Regions from separate parts of the Pseudohongiella sp. genome, predicted to be linked through region 1. Evidence: predicted binding sites of a transcription regulator. Region 1 holds the regulator's gene; each other region holds the start of a gene.
What was found. The regulator FliA, encoded in region 1, starts transcription of late flagellar genes. The targets are predictions, from matches to a motif close to CTAAAGTTTNNNNNNNNNNNGCCGNTAA.

Region 2: the regulator FliA is predicted to act here: its motif matches at 2,961-2,988, upstream of WD071_RS13115 (methyl-accepting chemotaxis protein).
Region 3: the regulator FliA is predicted to act here: its motif matches at 2,541-2,568, upstream of WD071_RS16520 (methyl-accepting chemotaxis protein).
Region 4: the regulator FliA is predicted to act here: its motif matches at 2,162-2,189, upstream of WD071_RS10755 (methyl-accepting chemotaxis protein).

What each region holds. Positions count from the first base shown of each region.
Region 1 covers NZ_JBBDNQ010000006.1:240,555-244,895, forward strand. Annotated here, with positions in the region: gene flhF (flagellar biosynthesis protein FlhF) at 1-202, shown strand, start outside; gene WD071_RS01205 (MinD/ParA family protein) at 252-1,058, shown strand; gene WD071_RS01210 (RNA polymerase sigma factor FliA) at 1,081-1,815, shown strand; gene WD071_RS01215 (chemotaxis response regulator CheY) at 2,001-2,381, shown strand; gene WD071_RS01220 (protein phosphatase CheZ) at 2,394-3,257, shown strand; gene WD071_RS01225 (chemotaxis protein CheW) at 3,309-4,341, shown strand, end outside.
Region 2 covers NZ_JBBDNQ010000034.1:185,726-190,066, forward strand. Annotated here, with positions in the region: gene WD071_RS13100 (alpha/beta hydrolase) at 1-125, opposite strand, end outside; gene WD071_RS13105 (class I SAM-dependent methyltransferase) at 283-1,047, shown strand; gene WD071_RS13110 (SMI1/KNR4 family protein) at 1,050-1,469, shown strand; gene WD071_RS13115 (methyl-accepting chemotaxis protein) at 1,474-2,871, opposite strand; gene WD071_RS13120 (1-acyl-sn-glycerol-3-phosphate acyltransferase) at 3,074-4,341, opposite strand, start outside.
Region 3 covers NZ_JBBDNQ010000045.1:124,558-128,898, reverse strand. Annotated here, with positions in the region: gene xseA (exodeoxyribonuclease VII large subunit) at 1-15, shown strand, start outside; gene WD071_RS16525 (DsbA family protein) at 12-716, shown strand; gene WD071_RS16520 (methyl-accepting chemotaxis protein) at 733-2,451, opposite strand; gene rodA (rod shape-determining protein RodA) at 2,589-3,734, opposite strand; gene WD071_RS16510 (DoxX family protein) at 3,861-4,301, shown strand; gene der (ribosome biogenesis GTPase Der) at 4,313-4,341, opposite strand, start outside.
Region 4 covers NZ_JBBDNQ010000028.1:241,533-245,873, reverse strand. Annotated here, with positions in the region: gene WD071_RS10760 (PAS domain S-box protein) at 1-458, shown strand, start outside; gene WD071_RS10755 (methyl-accepting chemotaxis protein) at 497-2,119, opposite strand; gene WD071_RS10750 (1-aminocyclopropane-1-carboxylate deaminase/D-cysteine desulfhydrase) at 2,298-3,233, opposite strand; tRNA gene WD071_RS10745 (tRNA-Asp) at 3,298-3,374, opposite strand; tRNA gene WD071_RS10740 (tRNA-Val) at 3,426-3,501, opposite strand; gene queD (6-carboxytetrahydropterin synthase QueD) at 3,629-3,985, shown strand; gene WD071_RS10730 (NAD(P)/FAD-dependent oxidoreductase) at 4,042-4,341, opposite strand, start outside.

The DNA of each region.
Region 1 (4,341 bases):
AGAGCGCGATTTGCCTGTCGTTTATGAAACCTTCGGTCAGGCGATTCCTGATGATATCGCTCTGGCGCAGGCACAGTCGCTGGTCAAGCGCGCAGTAGCGCTGGGTCGGCAGCAAGCGTCGGTGCCGGTGGAAAAGGAACGGCTGATGACCGAATACGGTAGTCGGTCACCGGCAGAGCTGCGCGTTGCAGGTCTGAATTAGCGGTAAACCGGCATTGGCCGGATACAGACAGTTGGGGAGAGAACAGGGGATGCATCCCATTCAAGTGCTTGCGGTAACCGGCGGTAAAGGTGGCGTGGGCAAAACCAGTATATCGGTCAACCTCAGCCTGGCATTGGCACAGCTGGACAAACGGGTTGTGCTGATGGACGCCGATCTCGGTCTGGCAAACGTCGATATTCTGCTGGGCATCAAAGCCCAGCGCACCATTGCCGATGTCTTGTCAGGTGAGTGCGAATTGCGTGACATCATGGTGGCGTCGCACGGTATCAACGTCATACCGGCTTCATCTGGCGTGCAGTCTCTGGTCACCATGGGGCCCAGTCAGCATGCGGGCATTGTGCACGCATTCAGTGAGCTGGCTGACGAACTTGATGTTCTGGTCATTGATACCGCTGCCGGTATTTCAGATTCAGTTGTCAGCTTTGTCCGTGCTGCGCAGGAAGTATTGGTCGTGGTCTGTGACGAACCTTCGTCGATGACCGATGCCTACGCCCTGATCAAGCTCCTGCATCGCGACTGCCAGCTACAGGACTTCAGAATTGTGGCCAATATGACGCGGTCCCCGGATGAAGGGAAGAATATGTTCAACCGGTTTGCGGGTGTTGCGGGCCGGTTTCTGGATGTAAATCTGCGTTATGCGGGCGACATACCTTATGATGAAACCTTGCGTAAAGCTGTGCAGCGGCAACGGCCAACACTTGATGCCTATCCGGGCAGCAAGGCCGCGGGCGCTTACAGACGGCTGGCGAAAGAGGTCAGCCAGTGGCCGGTAAGAACCGAAGCCACCGGGCAGATGGAGTTTTTTGTCGAGCGACTCGTGCAGGGCATGTCCTGAACAGGACACAACGGGGATGTTTATGACAGCATCAACAGGTGCCTCATTGTACCAGGACGTGCAAACAGACAGCATGAACGATCTGGTCGTTCAGCATGCGCCGCTGGTGAAGCGGATTGCCCATCATTTGCTGATGCGCATGCCTTCCAGCGTGCAACTGGATGACCTGATTCAGTCCGGCATGATCGGTTTACTGGAGGCGGCGCGCAAATATGATGTATCCAAAGGCGCCAGCTTTGAAACCTATGCCGGGATTCGCATACGCGGTGCCATGCTTGACGAAATTCGCCGGGGAGACTGGGCGCCGCGTTCCGTCCACCGCAAGTCCCGCGAAGTTGCAGCCGCCGTTAAATCTGTTGAGATGCGTTCCGGCAGCGATGCCAAGGATCATGAGGTCGCCGAAGAACTCGGTATCGACCTGGAAACCTACTACACCATCTTGCAGGATGCATCGGGCAGTCGTCTGTTCAGCTTTGATGATTTGACAGAAGGTGGCGATGATTCAGCGCTGGAGAGTGCGTCCGGTGAGATTTCCGGCCCGGCTGACGAAATTCAGGACGATGATTTCCGCGCGCATCTGGCAGAGGCCATCGAAGGCCTGCCGGAGCGTGAAAAGCTCGTATTGGCGCTTTATTACGATGAGGAACTCAACCTGAAAGAGATTGGCGAAGTGCTGGGTGTCAGCGAGTCACGCATCAGTCAGATACACAGCCAGGCCGCATTGCGCTTACGTTCCCGGCTGCAGGACTGGCGCTGAGTCCAGCTCGCAGCGCCCACAACAAGCGCTCACATTGGGCTATAATGCTCACCATCTGAATTTATTTCCTGATTTCAGCTAAATTTTTTCACCTTTCAAGCGATAACCTGCTAGGGAGATACCGTGCCGGGTGGCGCACATCCCCAGTATGAGCACATGACGTGGAGGCGGCTTTGGACAAGAACATGAAAATTCTCATTGTTGATGATTTCTCAACAATGCGTCGGATTATCAAGAATCTGTTGCGGGATCTGGGGTTTACCAACACCGCTGAGGCAGATGACGGTAGTTCCGCCTTGCCGATGCTGGAAAACGGCCAATTCGATTTTCTTATTACGGACTGGAATATGCCGGGCATGACCGGTATCGATCTGCTTAAGGCCTGCCGAGCGAGCGAAAAGCTGAAAACGCTGCCGATTCTGATGGTGACGGCAGAGGCAAAGAGAGACCAGATTATCGCAGCGGCGCAGGCCGGTGTGAATGGATATGTGGTCAAGCCTTTCACGGCAGCGGCACTGCAGGAAAAGATCGAAAAGATCTTTGAACGCATCGACGCTAATCGCTGAAAGGAAAATCCTATGGCAGACAACAAGAAAAACGGTTTGGGCAAGGCCAGCACGACCGGATCAGATGCTGACACTGCGGCGCTTGCTGCGGCGGGAGCAAAGAGCTTTACCGATGCCTTGCTCGCTCGCAAGCAGGCATTGCTGGAGGCCCTGCAGAGCGATGACATGGTGGCGGCTGCGGATCTTATCCACCAGATAAACCATGCTCGCGACGAAACGCTGTATTTTGAGGTTGGTCGTCTGACCCGGGCGTTGCACAACGCGCTACGCGATTTTCATCTGGAAATCGGCCTGCAGAACAATGCCGAGGTCAAGCACGAGCTCTCGGAGATGGTGGATGCGCGCAGCCGCCTGAACTACGTCATTGCCATGACCGAAGATGCAGCCAACCAGACGATGGATCGTGTTGACGAGGCGGCACCGATGGTGCAAAAGCTGGTGGACGAGAGTGAAGCCATCCACCGGGAGTGGCAGTCCTTTCTGGCTCAGGGGAACACGGTAAATGACGATTCAAATCCCTTGTTCCAGCGTATCGAGCAGCTGCTGCAGCGGATCAGTGGCGACGGGCAGGGTATTCATACCAGGCTGACCGATATCCTGATGGCTCAGGGTTACCAGGATCTGAGCGGGCAGGTGATCAAACGGGTTATCGAACTGGTCAGTGACGTTGAACAAAGCCTGGTGCGTCTGGTCAAGCTGGCGAGCAATGTTGAAGAAGTCGCTGGCATTAAATCCGAAGACAGCGAGCACAAGGCTGTACGTGATGAGAAACAACGCATTCGCGCCGAAGGGCCGCAAATCAACCAGCAGAACAATCAGGACGTGGTGTCAGGCCAGGATGATGTGGATGATTTATTGTCCAGCCTTGGTTTTTGACTCACGCAACAGCCCGAGGCTGATGAACGTGACTCGGAGAGGAACAGTGACATGAGTTTTTTTGATGACGAAGAGATTCTGGAAGATTTTCTGGTCGAGGCCGGTGAAATTCTGGAACAGCTGTCTGAGCAACTTGTGCAGCTGGAGAAACAACCAGACGACAAAAACCTGTTGAACGCCATTTTCCGTGGTTTTCACACTGTGAAAGGTGGCGCTGGCTTCCTGCAGCTGACCCCCATGGTGGATTGCTGCCATGTCACCGAGAACCTGTTCGACAACCTGCGCAATGGCAAGCGCCAGGTTACATCCGAATTGATGGATATCGTGTTGCAGGCACTTGATGCCGTCAACAACATGTTTGCCCAGATCAAAGAGCGACTCCCGCCAGAGCCTGCCGCTGATGAGTTGTTGCAGGCCTTGCAAGTGTTGGCCAATGGCGATGATCTTGCTGCCAGCGATGTTGTTGCGGCGGACCGTGAGTCAGCTGATGCAGCCGTTGTTGCGAGTCCTGCCGGCAGCAGTGACGACATGACGGACGATGAATTTGACCAGCTGCTGGCGGCACTGGACTCGGCCGATTTTGAAACCGAAGCGGAAAATCGTGCAACCGCGTCAGAGGCGTCCGCTGCCACTGCTGAAGACGAAATCACAGACGACGAATTCGAATCTCTGCTCGACCAGCTCCAGGGCACCCCGAACAAAGAGCCCTCAGCGAATAAAGAGCCTTCAGCAAATAAGGAGCCCTCAGCCAGTAAAGAGCCCTCAGCCAACAAAGAGCCTTCAGCGGAAAAAGAGCCCTCTACCAGCAAAGACCCCGGCAGCGACGAAATTACCGATGATGAATTCGAGGCTCTGCTCGATCAGCTGCACAACGGCAAAAACGCAGACGCCGAACCCGAGCCGAAACCGCCTGCCGCACCCGCAGCAAAATCAGCACCGATACTGAAAGCGGTGCCAGATTCTCCGCCACGGCAGCCGCCGGCGCCGGAGGCGAGACCTGCCGCACCGGATCATGCCCCGGTAGCTGAAACGACAGTGCGTGTTGATACGCGTCGGCTTGACGACATCATGAATATGGTTGGCG
Region 2 (4,341 bases), on a different contig from region 1:
TGCAGCTCCGGCACCAGCCCGGCAAAATCGTTACCGTCAGCACCCAGCCCGTGCAGCCAGATGACCGCCGCGTCGGCGGCTTTGTCCGGATTGCTGTCGCGGACAATGGCAGGTAAAAGTGACATAAACATCCCCGTAATTCTGATTGGCCAGACCCGCTGGCCGGATAAGTGATTGCAAGGATTATAGGGGACTGTGCTTCGGTGATCGACTATAATCCTGTCCATGATGACAATTGCTGAGACAAACCCCAGGCTCTTCGGAGCCTTCCGGATTGCTGCCATGATGTCGGCACTGCGCGGTGCCATCGTCATGTTGTTGCTGCTCACCGGCAGCTACAGTCATGCGCTGGACCCCGAGACCCTGCGCGCGAGCCTGCAGGGCAGTGACCGGGATATTGCCGATCGCATGCGCGACGCTGCCCGCAAACCGGTTGAGGTACTGGCTTTTCTGGGACTGCAGGAAGGCATGACAGTACTGGACGTCTATGCTGCCGGTGGCTACTACACATTCATCCTCTCGCGCGCCGTCGGCAGCGAGGGCACTGTTTACGCGCAAAACTCGCCCCGGGCTCTGCGCTTTGACGAAGATCGCACTGACATGACTCAGGGTGACGCCCTGGCCGGCAAGATCGAGACCGGCAACCTCAGCAATGTGATTCGCATAGACCGGCCCATCAACGACAACCAGCTGCCGGACAGCTCAGTTGACTTTATACTGGTCTCACAGATCCTGCATGACTACTACAACGGCAGTCCCGCCCGCGCGCATGGACTGCTGACCGAGCTGTATCGTCTGCTCAAACCCGGCGGCATCGTTGGCATCATCGACCACACCGGCGTCGAAGGCAACGACAACCAACGTTTGCATCGGATGCTGAAAGCACAGGCGATCGAGGCAGTCACCCGCGCGGGTTTCACGGTCGAGGCCGAATCCGATCTGCTGGCCAACAGCAATGACAATCCCCGTCGTTCCATTTTTGATCCGATGCTGAACCGTGGCACGGACCAGTTCTTATTACGCCTGCGAAAACCCGGAGCCGAGTAACCATGGAAGATGTGATTGAAATGTTGCGCGAGCGCAACGAAACTATTCCCGTGCCGCTGGAGCTGCCGGACGACGACCTGCTGGTCGAGATTGAAGAGCAACTGCTGATGTCCCTGCCGGATGATTTTCGTGATTATCTGCTGGAAGTCAGTGACGTGGTTTTTGGCAGCCTGGAGCCGGTCACCGCAGCCGACCCCCGCTCACATACGTTCCTTCCGGAGGTCGCCGCACAAGCCTGGAACGATGGCATGCCCCGTTATCTGCTACCTGTCTGTCAACTCGGAGACGGCTACTATTGCACCAACGCCGACGGTGAAGTCCGCTTCTGGAACGGCAGCAAACTGGGCAAGGATCCTCATGGCAACAAGTCCTGGCCCAGTATCTGGCACTGGGCACGTGAGGTCTGGCTGGAGGACTCATGAAGGACTATTTTAACAGCGCCGACAAACGGGCATCAGCACCCAATACGCGCACGATCCGTCCATTGTCATCAACAATCGGTACCGACACCGTGAAACAGAAATCGTCAGTCGCCGCTGAGCGATAGACGTCTGTGACATGGACCTGTCTGCTGGTCATCACCGCGCGGAACCAGTCGCGCCCACTCCAGTCCTTGCCTTTTGCCGAATCCGACCCGTACCCTGATACATCAGGCGCAAAAATATTTTCGCTGACCTGTCTGCCATCAGCGCCCACCAGATACATCAATTCAAAATGTGCGTGCCTGCCCAGCGCCTGTAACATGGTGCCTTCCGCCTGTTCCTGCTGCCCGTCCAGCAAAGTGCGCTCACGCGCCAGGCTGGTTATTTCACTGCACGCCTGATTATGAATACCAAGGCGGAAACTGCCCAGACTCTCAAGTAAGCGGTCACTTTCGCGGTGCACCTCATGCCCGCGCTCACCTACCTCTGCTGCTTTACGCTGCATATCGGCAGCCACCGTGGACACCGTGTGGACATCACGATTGACTGCGGACATGGCCATGCCCATTTGTTCGGTGCTCGCCGCGATGCCGTGTACTTTCTGGTCAAGATCGTCCATGGCCTGGCGGACGCCCCTGAGCTCGCCGCGCATGTGTCTGACACTGCCGGCACCGTCGCTGACCGTCTGCTGCATCTGCTGACCTGCCAATGCCAGGCCGGAAACTTCGGCCTTGAATGATTCGATGATTGTCGCCACCTGGCTGGTCGCATCCGTGGTGTTGTTAGCCAGCGCCCTGACCTCTTCAGCCACCACGGCAAAACCACGCCCGTGCTCGCCCGCCCTGGCCGCCTCAATGGCAGCATTCAGCGCCAGCAGATTGGTTTGACGGGATATATTGGAAATTGCCGAGATCACACGCACCACCTCATCAAGCTGTCCCTGCAGGCTGCCGATCACCTGCGTCAGGTGTTGCTCGGTTGCGCTGATCTGATTGATGCTGTTTTCCGCCTGCTCGCTGTCGGTCTCGCAATTTCGCACGGCATGGGCAACCGAAGCTGACAAATTGGCAACATCGGTCGTTGCCGGAATCAACTCGGCCTCGATCGCTGTCGTTACCTGTTCGCTGCTACTGGCAATGGCTTCTGACGATTGCGCCAACTGCGAGCCCGTCTGCATGGTCTGGTGCGCAATCGCTGACAAGGCGGGCGCCTGCGCTGCGATACCCACAGCTGCAGCAACGCCGGCCTGAATACGTTCATGAAGTTTTTTCTGTAACCTTGTCAGTGAATCCCCGGCGGCATTGTCGCCACCCCGGTAGACCGTAAGATTCAAGTCTGTCGACAAAGCATCAAGAGCATCTTCCATGGTATGACGCTCGCGCGCCGGTTTGAATAGTTGCATTAAATTTGCGCCCTCTCTCCTTAGTCTTAACAGAACCTTAGCAAAACCGTAGCAAACAAAGTGCCAGCTCCCTCTCTATGGTATAAAAAGTATCGGCAGCGATTTCCTGAACCTGAGACCACGGACGGTATTTGACAAAAAAGTCAATATGGCACCAAAAAGGTGCGGGCAGGCGGATTCCTGCACTGACAGGTTACAAAGCTTAGCGCCAATGAATTATCGAATTGGCGTAATATTGTATGAGGCGTTCGAAAGCGGGGTTAACACGATAAACATCACTTTCTTCCAGAAGTATGTGTCGATGGCGCAGGTTATCCAGTGCCGCAGAAATCGTTTTCTGTCTGGGCTTTTGTTCCTCACGTATCGCTGCCCCGGCCGCAACCATGTCATCAATTATTTCATCACAGCCGGCAATGATGTCTAGCGAACGCAAACCCTTGCCTTGTTGTTTGACAAACACCGTCGCGATGACCGGTACCGGTAGCACGGGTATGACGAAGCGCACAGCCTCCATCAGATGGTCTGCCAACGCAGTGACCGCCGGTATCCTCTCGCGCTGAGGCATGTCGGCAAATGTCAGCTGATGCTTTTTACAATATGTGCGCATGTCAAAGGGAATACCAAAGTTGACACCGGCATAACCATATCGCTGCCAACGGCTGCGGGAATCGGAAAAAAGATTGACGCGCAGAAAACGCCAGGCTCTGACAAATGTCTGCCACTTGGTAAATCGACGACTTTTGTCATCCCAGTGCATCAGGTTTTTGTCTTCGATAACGCGATCATAGTTGATGCCCACCGGAATGAATGTGATATTCCGGTGCCTGCGATGATCATAGTGACGCAACATGTAATCGAGAAATCCGATCTTGGGCTGTGCAACATTGCCATCACGACTAAGACCGCCTTCCAGAAATACCGCCTGACAAACGCCTGATTCTGTTGCCAGCTGTACGTAACGCCCCAGTACTTTGCGGTACAAAGGGTTCTGCGATCCGCGTCGGACAAAAAATGCACCCATCGCCCGAATAATGGATTCCAGCGGGAACACCCGCGCCCATTCGCCTACGGCATATGACAGGGTTACCTGCTCCGCCGCCAGGTAGCAGATCAGGATGTAATCCATATTGCTGCGATGATTCATGACAAAAACCACCGTTGAATCTTTGTCCAGCGTCTGCAGAACAGTCTGATCCACAGCAGAAACACGAACACGGTAGAGAAAGCGGGATATCCGTTTCGCCAGCCAGTAACCCAGCTGGTAATACACGTAGGCGTTGAACGATGGAACGATTTCGCGCGCGTAGCGTTTTACGTCAAGCATCAAAGCTTCACGCGGCACATTAGTCTCGCGGGCCTGGCTATCGATCAAGGCCAGAACTTGCGGGTCATAGACCAGCTTGTCGATCAATTCCTGCCGCTTGGTTTGCTGAAACGGTTTTATCTTAATGCTCAAACTGGTATTCAGGC
Region 3 (4,341 bases), on a different contig from region 1:
GAGATCAAGGCATGAACAAGCGCGAGCAACAGCGTCTGATTCGCGAACAGAAGCAACAGCAGGCTGAGAAACAGGCAAAGATACGCAAAAACATGAGCCGTCTGGCCATGGTTGTGGTTATCCCGCTGGTGATCATCAGCGTCATTTACGGTCTGATGGGCCAGGGCGAAATCTATCCGCCAGACCAGATCAGCGAAGTGGATCATGTCAAAGGTGGTGGCGATGAAGTGACGCTTGTGGTGTATGCGGATTTTCAGTGCCCTGCCTGTGCCACCGAGCACCGTGTCATGAGCCAGGCCTGGCCCCGCATCGCGCCGAATGTGCAACTTGTCTTCCGTCATTTTCCGTTGACCTCGACACATCGCTTTGCATGGACAGCCGCCTTGTACGCTGAAGCTGCCGGCCGGCAGGGCAAGTTCTGGGAAATGCATGATCAGCTGTTTCTCAACCAGGCTTACTGGTCTTCCCTGAGCGAGGCGGAAGGCGAATTTGACGGATATCTTGAGCAACTGGACCTTGACGTTGCACAGGCCCATATCGATATGCAGGACGAGAGTCTGTTACAGAAAGTCCGCAATGATCAGCGCGGCGGCACCAGTGCGGGTGTACGCTCAACACCTGCCCTGTTCGTCAATGGTCGCCTGACACCGGTACCGCAGAATCCGGTTGACATGATTGCCCTGGTCAACCGTGCACGTGAGGGCGACACCAACTAGTCCGGCGCACGCGGTGCTAGGCATCGAGCCCCAGGCGCGATGCCGGCAGTCCCATGAACAGACCACCCCAATATTTGCCACCAATATGCACGGGTACCGAGAGATTGAACATCACTTCGCCGGTATCCCGCAGATAACTTTGCAGGCGGAAGCGCCCCATGTAAGGAATGTCCCGGCTCTGGAAGAAACGCATGTGGCGGCTCCTGGCCAGATCAACCGCCGGGTCGCCAGTGGGCTCCTGTGACAGCTCACTGCGATGCACCGCAACATAGCCTTTGCTGTCCAGCGGCAGGCAGTAAAGCGCGCCGTCCTCCTCTTTTGCCCAGGCATCTATCAGGTGCTGGCAGGCCTTCTGAAATGCACGTGCATAGCTGACGTCAAATTTGATCGGATTGGTGCCCTTGATGGCCTGGTGATTGCGGTCAAACATGTCCACCCCTGAGGCCGTCAATTCCGCCATCGCCGGCTCCAGACGATCACGCCGTTGTTCCAGAATTTCCAGCACCTGCTCCAGCGGCCCGCGCCCGATGCGGAATTGACACAGTTTGTGCAGGGCTTGGTCAGTAGATTCCAGCAAAATATGCGTCTGGTCGTTATTCTTTTCCATGTCACTGCGGATACGGCCGCCCAGATCACGAATTTCATGGCTGCGGCTGCGAATATCCTGATTGTTGACTGACAGTTGTTCAGCAGCAGCACTCACCTGCAAAAGATCCGAATGGGTAGACTCAAAACCGTTAACCATTTGTTTGAACTCACCCGCCGACTTGTCAATGGCCTCTCCGGCCTGGCCGGTTTCGCTGATCATGCGCTCGGTGCCACTGGAGGTTTTTGAAACCACGCCAATCATCTCTTCCAGTAACGCTCCGATCTCGTCGGCAGAGCCGCGCACCTTCACCGCCAGATCCCTGACTTCGTCGGCAACCACGGCGAAACCACGGCCCTGTTCACCCGCCCGGGCAGCCTCAATCGCCGCATTCAGCGCCAGCATATTGGTCTGCGCCGCGAACCCCTGCACCGTGCCCAGAATGGCGCGAATATTTTCCGAAGTGGTTTCGAGTTGTTCCACAGTGCCGTGAAATTGCTGCATCATGCCACCAACAGTCGCGATCTGACTATTGGCACGCACCAGATCTGCCACCGCATCACGGGCAGTGGACAGATTGCGCGAATTGACATCAGCAATGTTGTTGGTCCAGCGCGACAACTCTTCGATGGCGGTGGCAGTTTCCTCACTGGAGCGATAAATGATCTCGGAGTAATCCTCCTGCTTGCCCGCATCCCGGCTGGCCTCTTCGGCAATTTTCCGACCCTGGGCAGAACTCAGGCTGACCTTGATAGTATGGTGACGAAGATCGTCCAACGCAGTGCGCAGCCGTTCCATGAACTGGTTAAACAGGCGCGCGGTCTCACGTGAGGTTTCGTCTCCCACCACCGGCATGACCGACGACAGGTCACCCTGGGCATCATTGACATTGCGCAGCACACGCATCAAACCGGTATTGCTCATATGGGTGGATGTCAGGCGCCACAGCATAAACAGAACAATACCCGCTGCCGCCGCCAGTACTGCCAGCACACGCAGGCCTCCGGTCGTGAGCGTAAAAAGGCATACCGACAGCACCAATATCAGCACCAGCATGGCCGGCACCAGAGCTGGCGCCAGACCAATATGCCATGACACTGATTCGGCCCGGGACCGGTTTTGCTCAACTGGCGATGACTGACTCAGCATTTATTGCGTTCCCCCTCGGCGACCGCTGCCAGATCTCTGGCGACGGCGCATCCAACGTTGCCCTGCCATGTGGCATCTGTATTAAAGAATTAGCGGCACATTGGCGGACAAACTTGAGGGGATGCGCGCAAATCGCGTCAGTGCGGCAGTAGCCGACGGTGGGTGTGAATTGACATCAGTATGCCGAAGCCGGCCAGCAGCGTTATTGCCGATGTACCGCCGTAGCTGACCAGCGGTAATGGCACGCCGACAACCGGCAGTATGCCTGACACCATGCCCATATTGACGATTACATAAATGCAGAAAGTCAGGGACAGGCTGACGCCGAGCAGACGACTGAAGGTTTCCTTGGCCTGCCAGCTGATAAACAGGCCACGGCCGACAATAAAGACATACAGCGACAGTAAAACAACAATCCCGAACAGACCAAACTCCTCGCCAATCACGGCGAGAATAAAGTCGGTGGAAGACTCCGGCAGGAAGTCCAGCCGCGACTGCGTGCCGTTTAGCCAGCCTTTGCCCATCAGACCGCCTGAGCCCATGGCGATCGTGGACTGGATAATATTCCAGCCAGCGCCCAGGGGATCGGCTTCGGGGTTGAACAGGGTATCCACTCGCCGACGCTGGTAAGGCTCCAGCACGAACAGATACATCAGCGGAATGGCAATCACGGTCAGCAGTCCGGCCATCGACAGGATTCGCCACGACAGGCCGGCAAAAAACAGCACAATCAGACCCGACATACCCACCAGTATCGAGGTGCCCAGGTCCGGCTGAGTGGCAATCAGGAAACTGGGCACACCGATAATAATCAGGCTGATGACGATATCGTGCCACCTGGGCGGCAGGACCACTTTGCTGAAATACCACGCAGCCATCACCGGCAAGGACAGTTTCATCAGCTCGGACGGCTGAAACGCGCCGACGCCCGGAACCGATAGCCAGCGCTGAGCGCCGTTCACGACGGTGCCAAAAAACAGCACCAGCACCAGCAAGACCGTAACCACCGCAAACGCCGGGGTTGCCCAGTATCGAAAAGTCCGGGGTGGTATCTGGGCGATGATCAGCATGGCGACGAAACCAATACCAAGCCGGATGGACTGACGGACAACAGTATCCATGTCCTCGCCACTGGCGCTGTACAGCACAAACAGCCCCAGGCAGCAGACAGTCAGCGCACTGATCAGTAATGGAATATCGATATGTAAACGCCAGGCGAGTGTGCGCTCTTGTGTTCCCAGTTCAAACCGGGGGTGGATCGCTCGTCGCATCAACTCGGACATAATGACGTTTTGGTGGCCCAGGATTTTCGGTGATTCAGGAATATGCGAAGGGTAGCGCAAGCATCGTTTTAAGTCTATGCTCCGCCTTGGCAGTACACTCTAATCCTATCTTAAGGAGGAACTATCATGTCGATACTCGGCACAGCAGACCGGTGCGTGAACAGCATTGCAAACAATACTCAAACTCTGTCATGGACTCTGCTACGGATACTCAGCAGCGCAATGTTCATGACTCACGGCTGGCCCAAAATGTTTGGCGAGCAGGCTCAACCCTTTCTGGGTGGCATGGGCTTTTTCGGCATTGATCTGGGTGTGAACATGTTATGGGTAGCAGGAGCCATCGAATTATTCGGAGGCGGCTTGCTGGTGCTGGGCCTGTTTACCCGTTATGTCGCCCTGCTGGCCGCCATCCTGATGGTCATGGCCTACCTGACGGCGCATCCGGCCTGGTTTCCAACGCTGAACAACGGGGAATTGGCTGCGATGTATTTCCTGGTGTATTTTGCCATCTTTGCCTTTGGCCCCGGCAAGGTGAGCCTGGACAGCATCATCCGCGGCCAGAGATGATTGACGGCTGATCAGTCACCGCGCGACTTTGATATTTTGC
Region 4 (4,341 bases), on a different contig from region 1:
TGGGCACGGCAGTGAAGCTGTATTTCCCCAGAACCCGACTGGCTGCCAATACAGACGAAGCGCAGTTTAGCGAGACGCCAATCAGAGGCGGCACTGAACATATACTGGTGGTCGAAGATGACGAACTGGTACGCGATTACGTTACGGGGCAACTTGCCGCCTTGGGCTATCGGGTCAGTGAGGCCGACAACGGTCCGCAGGCGCTTGAAACACTGACCCGCATTGCACCAGTTGACCTGCTGTTGACCGATGTAGTGATGCCGGGCGGCATGACCGGCAGGCAGCTGGCGGAGATTGTCGTTGCCCAATACCCGGAGGTCAGGGTGTTGTACACCTCCGGATACACGGAAAACGCCATCGTGCACCACGGCCGGCTGGATCCCGGTGTTCAGTTGCTCGGCAAACCTTACAGCCGCGGGGATCTGGCGATGAAGGTCAGAGCGGCATTGGGTGATTAACAATCCCCCCAACCCCGCTTGATCGTAACTAACGTTAATCAAATTTTAAATTGAGTAACCAATCCGCTCAGATTCTCCGCCAGTCTGGCCAGCTCCTGACTCGCCTGGCTGGTGTGCCTCGAACCGGTGGCTGTCTGTTCTCCAAGCTCCTTCAGTGCCAGCAGGTTGCGGTCCACTTCCCTTGCAACCTGTGCCTGCTGCTCGGAAGAACTGGCTGAGGAGGTGTTACGGTCGCTGATGGTGGATATATAACCCGCAATTTTCTCGAGCGCCTCGCCAGCCCTAAGCCCTACCGCCAGTGTATCGCTGGCGCTTTGCTGGCTTTCCTTCATGGACAGCACAGCCTCCTTGCTGCCATCGCGGATGGCTTTGATTATCTCTTCAATTTCCTTGGTTGATTCGGCAGTGCGCCCGGCAAGGCCTCGCACTTCGTCTGCCACAACCGCAAAACCCCGACCATGTTCACCGGCTCTGGCTGCCTCAATGGCGGCATTCAAAGCCAGCAGGTTGGTTTGTTCGGCGATGCTGCGAATCACATCAAGCACCGCGCCGACATCTTCAACCCGTGCTGCCAGCGTATCTGTATTTCCAGCATTTTCCTGTATGTCGGTCATCAAGCTCTCAATCGCGGACACGGTTTTTTTCACTTGATCCAGACCGATGCTGGTTTGTTCCTCGGTATCTGCTGATACTCGCGCCGTTTCAGAAGCATTGGAAGCTACCTCTTCAATGGCATAGGTCAGCTCAGTGACAGCGGAGGCCGCGAGCGTCAGTTGTTCGCTCTGTTGCTGCAGATTGTTATTGGTTTCATCCGTAACAGCACTGAGCTCCTCAGACGACGATGCCAACTGATCGGTTGAGGTCGAAATCCGGTCCATTGCCTGTTTCAAATTGGTTTGCATCTGTTCAATCGCGCGCAGCAGAACAGTCGCTTCATCGTCACCGTCTACGGTAATTTTTGCGGTAAGGTCATTGTCGGCAATTTGTTTGGCTGCTTGCACCGCTGACCGGATTGGCCGCACGATGCTGATCGTCAATTGCCAGGCCGCCAGTGTCACAACCAGCACAATTGCCAGCATCGCGACAATGGATGTATTCCTGGATTGCGCATAATATGCATCCGTTTCATAAGCCGCCTCGTCGATTCGATTAACCTGAAACGCCACAAGTTGTTCTATTAAGTCTGTGACAGCGCGAGCTGCAGGGGCTATGACAGTATCCAGCATATCGATGGCTTCGGGCATCCGATTGTCGGCAGCCAGCGAGCGAAGCGTCTGTGCCAACGCCCTGTAGTCGTCAATCCTTGTTGTTGTCTGATTGAACAAATCGCGCGCCACGGGAGATTCAATCAGGTTATCGTAGTCAGAGGAAGCGGCTTCCATGGCTTCTTCTGCGACAAAATACGCAGCATTATAGCCCTCCTGCTCTTCAAGGTTCTCTGCGGACATCAGATTGGCAGAATTAACCCGCATGAGCAGAAAATTGGCATACACGCCATTAACCGCCTCGAGGCTGGGCACGCGATGGGTAACGATGGTGTTGGTTTCTTCGTTCAGATTCGCGAGCCGATTGATACCTGTTATACCGATACTTAAAAGTGCTACCACGGCAAACCCCAAAACCAGGCTCAGACGCAAGCCAATTGTAATTTTTCTTATCATATAAATCCCCGATCAGGACTGCTGTCAGCAGTGTCTGACCACGTAGCGGCGAGACCAGGCAAAGCTTTAACAACAATTTAGACTTTGCAGATTTAGTGTGTATCTGCACGAGACACCGAACACAGACGGCTGACAGTCATTGTCAATTTGCGGCATCAAAATGACCGAGTATCAGCTATCAGGGGTTACTCTGTAGAGGCCGCAGACCGCCGGTATGTAAAGCCAGGATGCGGCTGCCAGGCGGATAAAGCCCAGAGCCGATACGTTGATACAGAGCCTGCATCAGCTTTCCGGTGTACACCGGCTCCAGCGCAATATTGTGCATGCGGGCAAACCTGACGACAAAGTCTGACAGGTCCTGATTCACGCGGGCATACCCCCCACCGTGATAATCCGTCTCCAGACACCAGTCCTCGTCCTTGGCCGGGGAGTTCACACAGGTCAGCCAGTGTCGTATGTCGTGCCGCAGAAAATCAGCACCTTTGAGCACCGCCACACCCCGGACAAACGGTCGGGATTCATTGGTCTGATGTTTATATAGCAGGCGCAGGCCACTGAGCAGGCCTGCCAGCGTGGTACCGGTGCCGCAGGCCAGTGCAATTTCGCAATCAGCCAGATCGGGAATCAGGGTGGCCAGTACCGTGGCCATGTCTTCGCAACCACGCACACCGGCCACATTGGCGCCGCCTTCGGGTATCAGGTAAAACGGACCGTATTGATGATGCAGCCCGGCAATGTAGTCAGCGTCGCTGCGACGTCGATAGGTCGCGCGGCTGACCGGAATCAATTGCATGCCGTGGGCATGCGCGAATGCCAGCGTGCTGTTCAAGGGTTGCACCAGTTCTCCACGCACAACACCCACCGTTTCAAATCCGGCGGCGGCGCCGGCGGCAGCCAACGCATAAAGGTGATTGGAATAGGCACCACCAAAGCTGAGCAGTCGGGTTGCACCCTGCTCACGGGCAAGCGCGAGATTACGCTGTAATTTGTACCATTTGTTGCCCCCCACGGTGGGGTGCGCCAGATCAAAACGGATGACACGCAGGCTGACATCGTGCGCTTGCAGCACATCGTCGTGGACGGACTGTACGCAGATCTGCTTGCTGGTGAGCATGAGGAAGTTTTGTCACCGGAAATAAAAAAGCCCTTGCTTAACAAGGGCTTTTTGTCACAAATAATGGCGGACCGGACGAGACTCGAACTCGCGACCTCCGGCGTGACAGGCCGGCATTCTAACCAACTGAACTACCGGTCCACGGTAGCGCAACACTTTAGCATCTAATGACCTAAACAACGAGTCATTTGTTGGTGGGTTGTGAGGGATTTGAACCCCCGACATTCGCCTTGTAAGGGCGACGCTCTACCAACTGAGCTAACAACCCGCTGTGTTGAGTGACGCGCATTTTACCGACTTGAGCTGGCATGTCAAACAAATTTTAAGATTTAGTGACGTCAACCGCCGGTGCAGGTCTGTACAAGCTGAGAGGCTGGCGTTAGACTTGCCGCCTTATGGAAATCTACAAAGAATTTACCTTCGAAGCGGCTCATCGTCTGCCCAATGTTCCGGCAGGACACAAGTGCGCGCGCCTGCATGGACACTCGTTTCAGGTGACACTTGTTGTCAGTGGACCGGTGGGCGAACACAGCGGCTGGGTGATGGATTTTGGTGACATCAAGAAAACGTTTAAACCCATCTGGGAGCAGCTGGATCATCATTACCTGAATGACATCGAAGGGCTTGCCAATCCGACCAGCGAAAATATTGCGCGCTGGATCTGGCAACAACTCAAACCGCTGCTGCCGGCGCTGTGCCGGATAGAGATTCGCGAAACCTGCACCAGTGGCTGCATTTATACCGGCGACTGAGTGCACCAGCGACTGAGTGCACCGGCAACCAGGTAAACCGGCGACCGGGGCGCGGCTTAAATCCTGGCTTTTAATGCCATGAATTCTTTGGGTCGTTTTACGCAGTCAGCCGCAATCAATTTCCCTTCCCGCAGATACTGAATCACAAAACCTTCGGGGTCCGCCGGGTCCAGACTGCCATCCAGCACAGTGTCATCAAAACCATCAGAAAGACCCGCCGATTGCAACTTGATATCAAACTGATCAGACCAGAACCAGGGAATGACCTGATACCGGTCGCGGCCGCCACAGATATTGATGGCCGCGATTCGCGCCTGGTCGTTGGCATTCTGCACGGACTCAAGCCTGATCCGGCG